One region of the Bacillus sp. Hm123 genome, then DNA from elsewhere that is predicted to be linked to it. Evidence: a T-box and tRNA genes for the amino acid it is inferred to sense, from the RefSeq annotation. Region 1 holds a T-box; the other regions hold tRNA genes.
The links. A T-box is a leader RNA that pairs with one kind of tRNA and senses whether it is charged. The one in region 1 lies ahead of thrS (threonine--tRNA ligase), so its partner is inferred to be a tRNA-Thr.
Positions count from the first base shown of each region.

Region 2: it has a tRNA-Thr gene. The T-box ahead of thrS (threonine--tRNA ligase) is inferred to sense a tRNA for this amino acid. The anticodon was not compared.
Region 3: it has a tRNA-Thr gene. The T-box ahead of thrS (threonine--tRNA ligase) is inferred to sense a tRNA for this amino acid. The anticodon was not compared.
Region 4: it has a tRNA-Thr gene. The T-box ahead of thrS (threonine--tRNA ligase) is inferred to sense a tRNA for this amino acid. The anticodon was not compared.

Region 1 covers NZ_CM200277.1:2,522,910-2,526,069, forward strand. Annotated here, with positions in the region: gene thrS (threonine--tRNA ligase) at 1-1,510, opposite strand, end outside; T-box leader at 1,568-1,795, opposite strand; gene dnaI (primosomal protein DnaI) at 1,860-2,792, opposite strand; gene ACSVDJ_RS13195 (replication initiation and membrane attachment family protein) at 2,779-3,160, opposite strand, start outside.
Region 2 covers NZ_CM200277.1:2,679,210-2,682,369, reverse strand. Annotated here, with positions in the region: rRNA gene ACSVDJ_RS14005 (23S ribosomal RNA) at 1-1,151, shown strand, start outside; rRNA gene rrf (5S ribosomal RNA) at 1,500-1,615, shown strand; tRNA gene ACSVDJ_RS13995 (tRNA-Val) at 1,623-1,698, shown strand; tRNA gene ACSVDJ_RS13990 (tRNA-Thr) at 1,714-1,789, shown strand; tRNA gene ACSVDJ_RS13985 (tRNA-Lys) at 1,809-1,881, shown strand; tRNA gene ACSVDJ_RS13980 (tRNA-Leu) at 1,889-1,970, shown strand; tRNA gene ACSVDJ_RS13975 (tRNA-Gly) at 2,045-2,119, shown strand; tRNA gene ACSVDJ_RS13970 (tRNA-Leu) at 2,127-2,215, shown strand; tRNA gene ACSVDJ_RS13965 (tRNA-Arg) at 2,223-2,299, shown strand; tRNA gene ACSVDJ_RS13960 (tRNA-Pro) at 2,320-2,396, shown strand; tRNA gene ACSVDJ_RS13955 (tRNA-Ala) at 2,411-2,486, shown strand; tRNA gene ACSVDJ_RS13950 (tRNA-Met) at 2,506-2,579, shown strand; tRNA gene ACSVDJ_RS13945 (tRNA-Ile) at 2,587-2,663, shown strand; tRNA gene ACSVDJ_RS13940 (tRNA-Ser) at 2,677-2,769, shown strand; tRNA gene ACSVDJ_RS13935 (tRNA-Met) at 2,797-2,870, shown strand; tRNA gene ACSVDJ_RS13930 (tRNA-Asp) at 2,876-2,952, shown strand; tRNA gene ACSVDJ_RS13925 (tRNA-Phe) at 2,971-3,046, shown strand; tRNA gene ACSVDJ_RS13920 (tRNA-Gly) at 3,056-3,129, shown strand; tRNA gene ACSVDJ_RS13915 (tRNA-Ile) at 3,142-3,160, shown strand, end outside.
Region 3 covers NZ_CM200277.1:245,103-248,262, reverse strand. Annotated here, with positions in the region: tRNA gene ACSVDJ_RS01505 (tRNA-Trp) at 1-73, opposite strand, end outside; tRNA gene ACSVDJ_RS01500 (tRNA-Tyr) at 82-166, opposite strand; tRNA gene ACSVDJ_RS01495 (tRNA-Phe) at 201-276, opposite strand; tRNA gene ACSVDJ_RS01490 (tRNA-Asp) at 293-369, opposite strand; tRNA gene ACSVDJ_RS01485 (tRNA-Met) at 375-448, opposite strand; tRNA gene ACSVDJ_RS01480 (tRNA-Ser) at 466-558, opposite strand; tRNA gene ACSVDJ_RS01475 (tRNA-Met) at 568-641, opposite strand; tRNA gene ACSVDJ_RS01470 (tRNA-Ala) at 660-735, opposite strand; tRNA gene ACSVDJ_RS01465 (tRNA-Pro) at 761-837, opposite strand; tRNA gene ACSVDJ_RS01460 (tRNA-Arg) at 851-927, opposite strand; tRNA gene ACSVDJ_RS01455 (tRNA-Leu) at 935-1,023, opposite strand; tRNA gene ACSVDJ_RS01450 (tRNA-Gly) at 1,031-1,105, opposite strand; tRNA gene ACSVDJ_RS01445 (tRNA-Leu) at 1,180-1,261, opposite strand; tRNA gene ACSVDJ_RS01440 (tRNA-Lys) at 1,269-1,341, opposite strand; tRNA gene ACSVDJ_RS01435 (tRNA-Thr) at 1,361-1,436, opposite strand; tRNA gene ACSVDJ_RS01430 (tRNA-Val) at 1,453-1,528, opposite strand; tRNA gene ACSVDJ_RS01425 (tRNA-Glu) at 1,532-1,606, opposite strand; rRNA gene rrf (5S ribosomal RNA) at 1,617-1,732, opposite strand; rRNA gene ACSVDJ_RS01415 (23S ribosomal RNA) at 1,799-3,160, opposite strand, start outside.
Region 4 covers NZ_CM200277.1:889,607-892,766, reverse strand. Annotated here, with positions in the region: tRNA gene ACSVDJ_RS04670 (tRNA-Gly) at 6-79, opposite strand; gene ACSVDJ_RS04665 (hypothetical protein) at 207-422, opposite strand; gene ACSVDJ_RS04660 (GNAT family N-acetyltransferase) at 510-920, opposite strand; tRNA gene ACSVDJ_RS04655 (tRNA-Leu) at 1,154-1,235, opposite strand; tRNA gene ACSVDJ_RS04650 (tRNA-Cys) at 1,242-1,315, opposite strand; tRNA gene ACSVDJ_RS04645 (tRNA-Gly) at 1,328-1,402, opposite strand; tRNA gene ACSVDJ_RS04640 (tRNA-Gln) at 1,406-1,477, opposite strand; tRNA gene ACSVDJ_RS04635 (tRNA-His) at 1,489-1,564, opposite strand; tRNA gene ACSVDJ_RS04630 (tRNA-Trp) at 1,587-1,660, opposite strand; tRNA gene ACSVDJ_RS04625 (tRNA-Tyr) at 1,668-1,752, opposite strand; tRNA gene ACSVDJ_RS04620 (tRNA-Thr) at 1,766-1,841, opposite strand; tRNA gene ACSVDJ_RS04615 (tRNA-Phe) at 1,850-1,922, opposite strand; tRNA gene ACSVDJ_RS04610 (tRNA-Asp) at 1,939-2,015, opposite strand; tRNA gene ACSVDJ_RS04605 (tRNA-Met) at 2,021-2,094, opposite strand; tRNA gene ACSVDJ_RS04600 (tRNA-Val) at 2,113-2,188, opposite strand; tRNA gene ACSVDJ_RS04595 (tRNA-Glu) at 2,192-2,266, opposite strand; tRNA gene ACSVDJ_RS04590 (tRNA-Ser) at 2,286-2,377, opposite strand; tRNA gene ACSVDJ_RS04585 (tRNA-Asn) at 2,382-2,456, opposite strand; rRNA gene rrf (5S ribosomal RNA) at 2,463-2,578, opposite strand; rRNA gene ACSVDJ_RS04575 (23S ribosomal RNA) at 2,681-3,160, opposite strand, start outside.

The DNA.
Region 1 (3,160 bases):
CAAAGCGCTGTGGCAATAAGAAGTCTAGCTGTGCTGTTGATAAAGTTTCTTCTTTACCTAATGCTGTTTTCACCATCACATCTAGCTTCGGACCATAGAATGCTGCTTCGCCCTCTGCTTCATAATATTCAAGACCAAGCTCATCCATCGCTTCCTTCAACATACCTTGTGCTTTTTCCCACATTTGGTCATCGTCATAATACTTCTCTGTATCAGCCGGATCACGATAAGATAAACGGAAAGAGTAGTCATTTAAATCGAAGTCTTTATATACTTCAAGAATTAATTGAACGACACGTTTAAGCTCTTCTTTAATTTGGTCAGGGCGAACGAAAATATGGGCATCATTCAATGTCATACCTCGTACACGTTGAAGTCCTGAAAGCGCTCCTGACATTTCATAACGGTGCATCGTACCAAGTTCAGCAATACGAATCGGTAATTGACGATACGAATGAATGCCATTTTTATAAATCATCATATGATGCGGGCAGTTCATCGGACGAAGGAACAACTGTTCATTGTCCATTTCCATTACCGGGAACATACTATCTTGATAGTGATCTAAGTGACCGCTCGTTTTATAAAGTTCAATGCTACCCATGACTGGTGTATACACGTGATCGTAGCCAAGTTTTTCCTCTTTATCAACGATGTAACGTTCGACGATACGACGAATCGTTGCGCCTTTCGGTAACCACATCGGCAAACCTTGACCAACTTTCATTGAATTCATAAATAAATTTAACTCTTTACCGATTTTACGGTGGTCACGCTCTTTCGCTTCTTCTAGCATTTGCAAATGTTTTTTCAAATCTTCTTTTGTGAAGAACGCTGTACCATAAATACGTTGTAGCATTTTATTATTGCTATCTCCACGCCAGTACGCACCGGCAATGCTTAGTAGCTTAAATTCTTTAATTTTGTTAGTAGACGGAACGTGAACGCCACGGCAAAGGTCGATAAAGTCACCTTGCTCATACATCGTCACTGTTTCCTCTTCAGGAATCGCATCAAGTAGTTCAATTTTGTATTCATCGCCAATTTCTTGATAAAACTTCAGCGCTTCATTGCGACTCACTTCTTTGCGAACCACTTCAATATTTTCGCCGATGATTTTCTTCATTTCTTTTTCTATTTTCGGCAAATCTTCTGCTGATATCGATTCATCTAAATCGATATCGTAATAAAATCCACCTTCGATAACTGGACCAACACCTAATTTCACATTTTCTGCGCCGTAGATCCGTTTAACCGCTTGAGCCATTAAATGCGCTGTGCTGTGACGCAAAATTTCTAACGCATCTTCATGGTCTGGTGTCACAATTTCTAAACTGCCATCCTCGGCAATCGGTGTGCGTAAATCAAATAATTGACCACTCACTTTACCAGCTAATGCTTTTTTTCTTAGCCCCGGGCTAATTGATTGAGCAATTTCTTCTGTTGTCGTTCCTTTAGGAAACTCCTTGATGGACCCATCAGGGAATGTAATTTTCATCATGTCAGACATTACTTCCAACTCCTTCTTTTTCATAAAAAATAAAAAAACCCCATCCCTTCAATTTAATGAAGGGACGAGGTTTTAATCGCGATTCCACCCTACTTTTTCAACAAAAAATGTTGAAATCTCCAGTTCAGATAACGGCTGCTGCCGGCGGTCCATTACTAGCAAGGCTTGCGTTCACGGCCGTGGTTCAGAGGTGGTAAGTGTTTTTTTCGTGTTAGGAAAGTTTCAGCCTAGCTCTCCCTCTCTGAAAACCGTAAAAAAAACTCGTGTCCTCGTCATAACCTGTCGATATTTATCATGTATGTACGTTATTATAGAACTTCCTTACATGAAAATCAATAGGGCTTGTTCATTATTTCCGACGATTCTGACCTTTCATTTCCACCGGCGCCGTTAAATAGCGAATTCGCTCCATCACTCGTTTCGCTTTTAGCTCTTCCTTTTCTCCACGCTGCGAGTACGTTAAATGGTGCTCTAATTCAGCATAACTAAAGTTAGACGTAAAGAAAGTCGGCAGTCCTTCTAGCATCCGAAATTGCAAAATCGTCCCAAGAATATCATCGCGCATCCAGCTAGACATAGATTCCGCTCCGATATCGTCAAGCATTAACACCGGTGCTTTTTTCACGACCTCTAGCTTACTATTCATCGACTGATCATTAAAAGATTGCTTCATTTCGCGAATGAATTCTGGGAAATAAACGATAAGTGAGGAAACATTTATTTCTGCCAAATCATTAGCGATCGCCCCAAGCAAGTATGATTTCCCTACACCGAACGGTCCATGAATAAACAAACCTTTCGCGTGTGGATCTTTCGCATATGCTTCGGTAAAGTGCTGTGCTGCTTCAATCGCTTGCCAACGATCAGGATCTTGCAAGTCTAAATTCGTGAACGTCGCATGCAAAATATCTTTCGGTACGTAAATACTATCGATTAACTTCTCATTTTTGCGTTTTTCGTCGTCACGAATTTTGCGCGGACAACGATGGTAATCAATATCAATAGCTCCCCGACGCCACACAAGCTTCGGTTCAAAGCCTTTCATGACATTGATACAGCCATCAAGGTTTGGGCATTTATCACAGGAAAAACTTTGCGATTTATATTCGTATAATTTCATTAAATTTTTATTGATCATGTTCGATGAAATCTCTTGTTCATGCTCCTTGATAAATTGCTGAATGGATGGAGTGTTTAAAATTTCGCTTCTCATATTCTCATAACGTGTTTGAAAATCAGAGGAACTCATTAACCTTTTCATCGTTTCATCAATTTTCTTCATTTTGTTTCACCTGCCTCTTCAATCGACTATTTTTAATCTTCTGTTCTAATTCACGCCTTTTCGCTTCTACATTAGTGGACTCATTCACTACAGGCTTATCCGCCTCTGCCGTTTCATGAAACCATTCAGGTAGCTTTTCCGTGCGAATCGCTGCTTTTTTGCTCGGTTGTTTTTTATTTTGCGCCCAGTCTAAATATTGGCGGTGCTCGCTTTTCGCCAACTCCATCGCATCTTTCACTGTTTTTACTTTTTTCCGCGCCCAGTGAGAGGCGATTTTCTCCACGTAGCTTTTTGTCATTTTCATATCGGTTTTCAGAAGAACATATTGAATGAGCACATTGACAACACCGGCTGGCAATTTATGCTGG
Region 2 (3,160 bases), 160 kb from region 1:
AGCCGCAGTGAATAGGCCCAGGCGACTGTTTAGCAAAAACACAGGTCTCTGCGAAGCCGCAAGGCGAAGTATAGGGGCTGACGCCTGCCCGGTGCTGGAAGGTTAAGGGGAGCGCTTAGCGTAAGCGAAGGTGTGAACCGAAGCCCCAGTAAACGGCGGCCGTAACTATAACGGTCCTAAGGTAGCGAAATTCCTTGTCGGGTAAGTTCCGACCCGCACGAAAGGCGTAACGATCTGGGCACTGTCTCAACGAGAGACTCGGTGAAATTATAGTACCTGTGAAGATGCAGGTTACCCGCGACAGGACGGAAAGACCCCGTGGAGCTTTACTGTAGCCTGATATTGAATTTTGGCACAGCTTGTACAGGATAGGTAGGAGCCTTTGAAGCGTGAGCGCCAGCTTACGTGGAGGCGTTGGTGGGATACTACCCTGGCTGTGTTGAACTTCTAACCCGCACCCCTGATCGGGGTGGGAGACAGTGTCAGGTGGGCAGTTTGACTGGGGCGGTCGCCTCCTAAAAAGTAACGGAGGCGCCCAAAGGTTCCCTCAGAATGGTTGGAAATCATTCGCAGAGTGTAAAGGCACAAGGGAGCTTGACTGCGAGACCTACAAGTCGAGCAGGGACGAAAGTCGGGCTTAGTGATCCGGTGGTTCCGCATGGAAGGGCCATCGCTCAACGGATAAAAGCTACCCCGGGGATAACAGGCTTATCTCCCCCAAGAGTCCACATCGACGGGGAGGTTTGGCACCTCGATGTCGGCTCATCGCATCCTGGGGCTGTAGTCGGTCCCAAGGGTTGGGCTGTTCGCCCATTAAAGCGGTACGCGAGCTGGGTTCAGAACGTCGTGAGACAGTTCGGTCCCTATCCGTCGCGGGCGCAGGAAATTTGAGAGGAGCTGTCCTTAGTACGAGAGGACCGGGATGGACGCACCGCTGGTGTACCAGTTGTCTTGCCAAAGGCATCGCTGGGTAGCTATGTGCGGACGGGATAAGTGCTGAAAGCATCTAAGCATGAAGCCCCCCTCAAGATGAGATTTCCCATAGCGCAAGCTAGTAAGATCCCTGAAAGATGATCAGGTAGATAGGTTCGAGGTGGAAGCGTGGCGACATGTGGAGCTGACGAATACTAATCGATCGAGGACTTAACCAAGAAAAGCGGAAACTGCCGTTTAGACTCGGCAGGCATTAGACGGACCGCTGAAGTGGCGTTCTTTGCCACAAAAGCGTGACGGCTTATGACCGAGAGTCTGGCAGTTAGAGCTAGATCATAAAGCAGAGGCGACTGTTCAGACATGACAAGCAAATGTTCTGACGCTGGAAAGACGTTAGTCTTGTAAGCGGCAGGTTATTTGACTCGAATGTCTAGGAGCCAGAGCTAGAAATAGATACACCAATAGGCGAATTGCAAGGTTACAATACTTATTATCCAGTTTTGAAAGAACAAAAAAGTTCTTGCAAAAGATAATTATTATGCTATAATAATAAATGTCTTGAAAAGTCTGGTGGCGATAGCGAAGAGGTCACACCCGTTCCCATACCGAACACGGAAGTTAAGCTCTTCAGCGCCGATGGTAGTTGGGGGTTTCCCCCTGTGAGAGTAGGACGTTGCCAGGCAAAATTCGGAGGATTAGCTCAGCTGGGAGAGCACCTGCCTTACAAGCAGGGGGTCGGCGGTTCGATCCCGTCATCCTCCACCATCAATTCTTTGATAAGCCGGTGTAGCTCAACTGGTAGAGCAACTGACTTGTAATCAGTAGGTTGGGGGTTCAAGTCCTCTTGCCGGCACCATTTTTTAAAATATTATTTTGAGCCATTAGCTCAGTTGGTAGAGCATCTGACTTTTAATCAGAGGGTCGAAGGTTCGAGTCCTTCATGGCTCACTTTTATGCGGGTGTGGCGGAATTGGCAGACGCACCAGACTTAGGATCTGGCGCCGCGAGGCGTGGGGGTTCGACTCCCTTCACCCGCATCGTTTTAATGATATTCTGTTAGTATCTGTTACGTCCTGTGACAAACACAGAAGTCAGAACATCCTGTTCAAGTGCGGAAGTAGTTCAGTGGTAGAACACCACCTTGCCAAGGTGGGGGTCGCGGGTTCGAATCCCGTCTTCCGCTCCATAAAAGTGCCGGGGTGGCGGAACTGGCAGACGCACAGGACTTAAAATCCTGCGGTAGGTGACTACCGTACCGGTTCGATTCCGGTCCTCGGCACCACTTTTATGCGCCCGTAGCTCAATTGGATAGAGCGTTTGACTACGGATCAAAAGGTTAGGGGTTCGACTCCTCTCGGGCGCGCCATTAATACATATATTAGTTTTCGGGAAGTAGCTCAGCTTGGTAGAGCACTTGGTTTGGGACCAAGGGGTCGCAGGTTCGAATCCTGTCTTCCCGACCACTTTAAAATTATATGGGGCCTTAGCTCAGCTGGGAGAGCGCCTGCTTTGCACGCAGGAGGTCAGCGGTTCGATCCCGCTAGGCTCCACCAATTTAATTATACAATACATGGCGGTGTAGCTCAGCTGGCTAGAGCGTACGGTTCATACCCGTGAGGTCGGGGGTTCGATCCCCTCCGCCGCCACTTAAAAGGACCTTTAGCTCAGTTGGTTAGAGCAGACGGCTCATAACCGTCCGGTCGCAGGTTCGAGTCCTGCAAGGTCCACCACTTGTACAAATATGGAGGAATACCCAAGTCTGGCTGAAGGGATCGGTCTTGAAAACCGACAGGCGGGTTAAACCGCGCGGGGGTTCGAATCCCTCTTCCTCCGCCATATTTCATTAATTTTTATTTATATCGCCGCGGGGTGGAGCAGTATGGTAGCTCGTCGGGCTCATAACCCGAAGGTCGCAGGTTCAAATCCTGTCCCCGCAATAAATGGTCCGGTAGTTCAGTTGGTTAGAATGCCTGCCTGTCACGCAGGAGGTCGCGGGTTCGAGTCCCGTCCGGACCGCCATTTATACATAATAATCTTGGCTCAGTAGCTCAGTTGGTAGAGCAATGGACTGAAAATCCATGTGTCGGCGGTTCGATTCCGTCCTGAGCCACCATTTGTTAATGCGGGTGTAGTTTAATGGTAAAACCTCAGCCTTCCAAGCTGATGTCGTGGGTTCGATTCCCATCACCCGCTCCAACTCATATTTAAGGGCCTGTAGCTCAGCTGG
Region 3 (3,160 bases), 1.3 Mb from region 1:
GGCAGGGGCAGTAGGAATCGAACCCACACTGGAGGTTTTGGAGACCTCTGTTCTACCGTTAAACTATGCCCCTATCAAAACTGGTGGAGGGGGACGGATTCGAACCGCCGAACCCTGAGGGAGCGGATTTACAGTCCGCCGCGTTTAGCCACTTCGCTACCCCTCCATATTTTAATTTAAAAAGGCATATATTAAAAAAATGGTGGCTCAGGACGGAATCGAACCGCCGACACATGGATTTTCAGTCCATTGCTCTACCAACTGAGCTACTGAGCCAAGAATATTATATAAATGGCGGTCCGGACGGGACTCGAACCCGCGACCTCCTGCGTGACAGGCAGGCATTCTAACCAACTGAACTACCGGACCATTTATTGCGGGGACAGGATTTGAACCTGCGACCTTCGGGTTATGAGCCCGACGAGCTACCAGACTGCTCCACCCCGCGACGTTATGGATAAAATATGGCGGAGGAAGAGGGATTCGAACCCCCGCGCGGTTTAACCCGCCTGTCGGTTTTCAAGACCGATCCCTTCAGCCAGACTTGGGTATTCCTCCATATTTCAATAGCGGCGGAGGGGATCGAACCCCCGACCTCACGGGTATGAACCGTACGCTCTAGCCAGCTGAGCTACACCGCCATGTATTGTATATTAAATTGGTGGAGCCTAGCGGGATCGAACCGCTGACCTCCTGCGTGCAAAGCAGGCGCTCTCCCAGCTGAGCTAAGGCCCCATGTCGTTATTTTTAGAGCTTCAAATGGTCGGGAAGACAGGATTCGAACCTGCGACCCCTTGGTCCCAAACCAAGTGCTCTACCAAGCTGAGCTACTTCCCGCTTGAATAATTAATGGCGCGCCCGAGAGGAGTCGAACCCCTAACCTTTTGATCCGTAGTCAAACGCTCTATCCAATTGAGCTACGGGCGCATAAAAGTGGTGCCGAGGACCGGAATCGAACCGGTACGGTAGTCACCTACCGCAGGATTTTAAGTCCTGTGCGTCTGCCAGTTCCGCCACCCCGGCATTTTTATGGAGCGGAAGACGGGATTCGAACCCGCGACCCCCACCTTGGCAAGGTGGTGTTCTACCACTGAACTACTTCCGCGCTTGAACAAGATATTCTGAATTATGTTTTCATCATAAGATGTAACAAATTTTAACAGAATACCGTTACAATGATGCGGGTGAAGGGAGTCGAACCCCCACGCCTCGCGGCGCCAGATCCTAAGTCTGGTGCGTCTGCCAATTCCGCCACACCCGCATAAAAGTGAGCCATGAAGGACTCGAACCTTCGACCCTCTGATTAAAAGTCAGATGCTCTACCAACTGAGCTAATGGCTCAAAATAATATTTTTAAAAGTGGTGCCGGCAAGAGGACTTGAACCCCCAACCTACTGATTACAAGTCAGTTGCTCTACCAGTTGAGCTACACCGGCATACGTAAGTAATTCATGGTGGAGGATGACGGGATCGAACCGCCGACCCCCTGCTTGTAAGGCAGGTGCTCTCCCAGCTGAGCTAATCCTCCAAATGGTGACCCGTACGGGATTCGAACCCGTGTTACCGCCGTGAAAGGGCGGTGTCTTAACCGCTTGACCAACGGGCCTACTTTAATCGCCTGGCAACGTCCTACTCTCACAGGGGGAACCCCCCAACTACCATCGGCGCTGAAGAGCTTAACTTCCGTGTTCGGTATGGGAACGGGTGTGACCTCTTCGCTATCGCCACCAGACTATAAAGTTTGAAAGAGTTGTTCTTTCAAAACTGGATAATAAGTATTGTAACCTTGCAAATCGCCTAGGAAAAGTCCTCGATCGATTAGTATTCGTCAGCTCCACGTGTCGCCACGCTTCCACCTCGAACCTATCTACCTGATCATCTTTCAGGGATCTTACTAGCTTGCGCTATGGGAAATCTCATCTTGAGGGGGGCTTCATGCTTAGATGCTTTCAGCACTTATCCCGTCCGCACATAGCTACCCAGCGATGCCTTTGGCAAGACAACTGGTACACCAGCGGTGCGTCCATCCCGGTCCTCTCGTACTAAGGACAGCTCCTCTCAAATTTCCTGCGCCCGCGACGGATAGGGACCGAACTGTCTCACGACGTTCTGAACCCAGCTCGCGTACCGCTTTAATGGGCGAACAGCCCAACCCTTGGGACCGACTACAGCCCCAGGATGCGATGAGCCGACATCGAGGTGCCAAACCTCCCCGTCGATGTGGACTCTTGGGGGAGATAAGCCTGTTATCCCCGGGGTAGCTTTTATCCGTTGAGCGATGGCCCTTCCATGCGGAACCACCGGATCACTAAGCCCGACTTTCGTCCCTGCTCGACTTGTAGGTCTCGCAGTCAAGCTCCCTTGTGCCTTTACACTCTGCGAATGATTTCCAACCATTCTGAGGGAACCTTTGGGCGCCTCCGTTACTTTTTAGGAGGCGACCGCCCCAGTCAAACTGCCCACCTGACACTGTCTCCCACCCCGATCAGGGGTGCGGGTTAGAAGTTCAACACAGCCAGGGTAGTATCCCACCAACGCCTCCACGTAAGCTGGCGCTCACGCTTCAAAGGCTCCTACCTATCCTGTACAAGCTGTGCCAAAATTCAATATCAGGCTACAGTAAAGCTCCACGGGGTCTTTCCGTCCTGTCGCGGGTAACCTGCATCTTCACAGGTACTATAATTTCACCGAGTCTCTCGTTGAGACAGTGCCCAGATCGTTACGCCTTTCGTGCGGGTCGGAACTTACCCGACAAGGAATTTCGCTACCTTAGGACCGTTATAGTTACGGCCGCCGTTTACTGGGGCTTCGGTTCACACCTTCGCTTACGCTAAGCGCTCCCCTTAACCTTCCAGCACCGGGCAGGCGTCAGCCCCTATACTTCGCCTTGCGGCTTCGCAGAGACCTGTGTTTTTGCTAAACAGTCGCCTGGGCCTATTCACTGCGGCTCCTCGGGGCTATTCACCCCAAAGAGCACCCCTTCTCCCGAAGTTACGGGGTCATTTTGCCGAGTTCCTTAACGAGAGTTCACTCGCTCACCTTAGGATTCTCTCCTCGCCTACCTGTGTCGGTTTGCGGTACGGGCACCTTTTACCTCGCTAGAGGCTTTTCTTGGCAGTGTGGAATCAGGAACTTCGGTACTATATTTCCCTCGCCGTCA
Region 4 (3,160 bases), 1.6 Mb from region 1:
ATGTATGGAGCGGGTGATGAGAATCGAACTCACGACATCAGCTTGGAAGGCTGAGGTTTTACCATTAAACTACACCCGCATCAAAGCTTATTTCTCTTGACTGAACATTTAATATTCTACATTAAAAACCATTTAAGGTCAATAGTTTTTTTAATTTAAATGAGATTTAAAAATAAAAAAAACCTGCCTTTGCAGGTAAGCAAAGCCTATATCGTGTCTACTTTTTTAGCTTTAAGAAATTTGAAGTAGGTTATAATAGCGGACACGAATGAAAACAAAGCAATTATTTTTAATACACGAAAAGGATTCACCCCTATTTGAGAACCAAAAATGCCAGGTATACTTGCACCAGTTAGTAGTAAAGAAACGACCCCTAAAGCAATGAAGCCACAAATATAAATCTTTGCTTTTTTTAGATTCATTTTTTACACCTCCTTTTATCATGTATACGATTAAATTCCTGAAATATACTCCATTTATCATTCCTCTTACAATCTACTTATTATGATTCATATAACTTTATATTCACACAAAAACCGCTCAGTGCCTGGATATTTCTCACCTAAGCTCGTTATCTCAAATCCATATTTCCGATAAAACTCCACTGCATCTTTATCTGTTTCAGCAAAAATAAAACTTAACGAGTATGTATCACAAATATACTTAATCATTTTACTTCCAATCATCTTCCCTCTTTTATTTGGAAATACCGCAATATGTTTTATTTCGCACTTATTCGAACAAACAAACTCAATCCCGATACAACCAACCATTAATCCTTCCAACTCAAACGTATATAACTTTCGATTTAACGACTGTATGTATGTTTCATACTCTCGACTAATTTTTTCTCTCGAAGTTGCATAAGATAAAAGCACATTTATTATTGGATCAATGTTCTTAAATATAATCTCTTTCATCACTACACACCTTTCATTTATGTTTTTAATACCCTAGATCTTCACACACCTAAAAAATACTATACCACCTTTAATAAGTTTGAGAGCATCCTCAAAACAGAAGATTCGTCAAAGTAATACCTTTATACATGTCTATAAAGACTCTCAATGTAGAACTTCATCATTATGAGCAAAAAAGACACCTACTAACGATAGTAGATGTCTTTAAATGCCGTTATATCAACGTTTTATAATACCGGTGGTCGGGGTCGAACCGACACTCCTCACGGAACACGATTTTGAGTCGTGCGCGTCTGCCAATTCCGCCACACCGGCAAATTATGGAGGCGGCAACCGGATTTGAACCGGTGGTGAAGGTTTTGCAGACCTCTGCCTTACCACTTGGCTATGCCGCCATAAAGATGTACTGGAGCGGAAGACGGGATTCGAACCCGCGACCCCCACCTTGGCAAGGTGGTGTTCTACCACTGAACTACTTCCGCAAACTGGGCTAGAAGGATTCGAACCTTCGCGTGACGGAATCAAAATCCGCTGCCTTACCGCTTGGCTATAGCCCATTAATTAAATATGGGGCGACCGAGGGGAATCGAACCCCCGAATGTCGGAACCACAATCCGATGCGTTAACCACTTCGCCACGATCGCCATAATTTTTATGAATTTTACTTGGCAGGGGCAGTAGGAATCGAACCCACACTGGAGGTTTTGGAGACCTCTGTTCTACCGTTAAACTATGCCCCTATAAAACTGGTGGAGGGGGACGGATTCGAACCGCCGAACCCTGAGGGAGCGGATTTACAGTCCGCCGCGTTTAGCCACTTCGCTACCCCTCCATATATTAAAAAGTGGTGCCGGCGAGAGGACTTGAACCCCCAACCTACTGATTACAAGTCAGTTGCTCTACCAATTGAGCTACACCGGCAATAAAGGTGGCTCAGGACGGAATCGAACCGCCGACACATGGATTTTCAGTCCATTGCTCTACCAACTGAGCTACTGAGCCAAGATTATTATATAAATGGCGGTCCGGACGGGACTCGAACCCGCGACCTCCTGCGTGACAGGCAGGCATTCTAACCAACTGAACTACCGGACCATTTATTGCGGGGACAGGATTTGAACCTGCGACCTTCGGGTTATGAGCCCGACGAGCTACCAGACTGCTCCACCCCGCGACGATACTAATTTATTAATGGTGGAGGATGACGGGATCGAACCGCCGACCCCCTGCTTGTAAGGCAGGTGCTCTCCCAGCTGAGCTAATCCTCCATATGGTGACCCGTACGGGATTCGAACCCGTGTTACCGCCGTGAAAGGGCGGTGTCTTAACCGCTTGACCAACGGGCCTATTTTTATTATGTATAAATGGCGGAGAGCAAGGGATTTGAACCCTTGAGGCAGCGTTAACCGCCTACACGATTTCCAATCGTGCTCCTTCGGCCACTCGGACAGCTCTCCTAAATGGCTCCGCAGGTAAGATTCGAACTTACGACCGATCGGTTAACAGCCGATTGCTCTACCACTGAGCTACTGCGGAATATCCGCCTGGCAACGTCCTACTCTCACAGGGGGAAACCCCCAACTACCATCGGCGCTGAAGAGCTTAACTTCCGTGTTCGGTATGGGAACGGGTGTGACCTCTTCGCTATCGCCACCAGACTTTTCAAGACATTTATTATTATAACATAATAATGATCTTTTGCAAGAACTTTTTTGTTCTTTCAAAACTGGATAATAAGTATTGTAACCTTGCAAATCGCCTAGGAAAAGTCCTCGATCGATTAGTATTCGTCAGCTCCACGTGTCGCCACGCTTCCACCTCGAACCTATCTACCTGATCATCTTTCAGGGATCTTACTAGCTTGCGCTATGGGAAATCTCATCTTGAGGGGGGCTTCATGCTTAGATGCTTTCAGCACTTATCCCGTCCGCACATAGCTACCCAGCGATGCCTTTGGCAAGACAACTGGTACACCAGCGGTGCGTCCATCCCGGTCCTCTCGTACTAAGGACAGCTCCTCTCAAATTTCCTGCGCCCGCGACGGATAGGGACCGAACTGTCTCACGACGTTCTGAACCCAGCTCGCGTACCGCTTTAATGGGCGAACAGCCCAACCCTTGGGACCGACTACAGCCCCAGGATGCGATGAGCCGACATCGAGGTGCCAAACCTCCCCGTCGATGTGGACTCTTGGGGGAGATAAGCCTGTTATCCCCGGGGTAGCTTTTATCCGTTGAGCG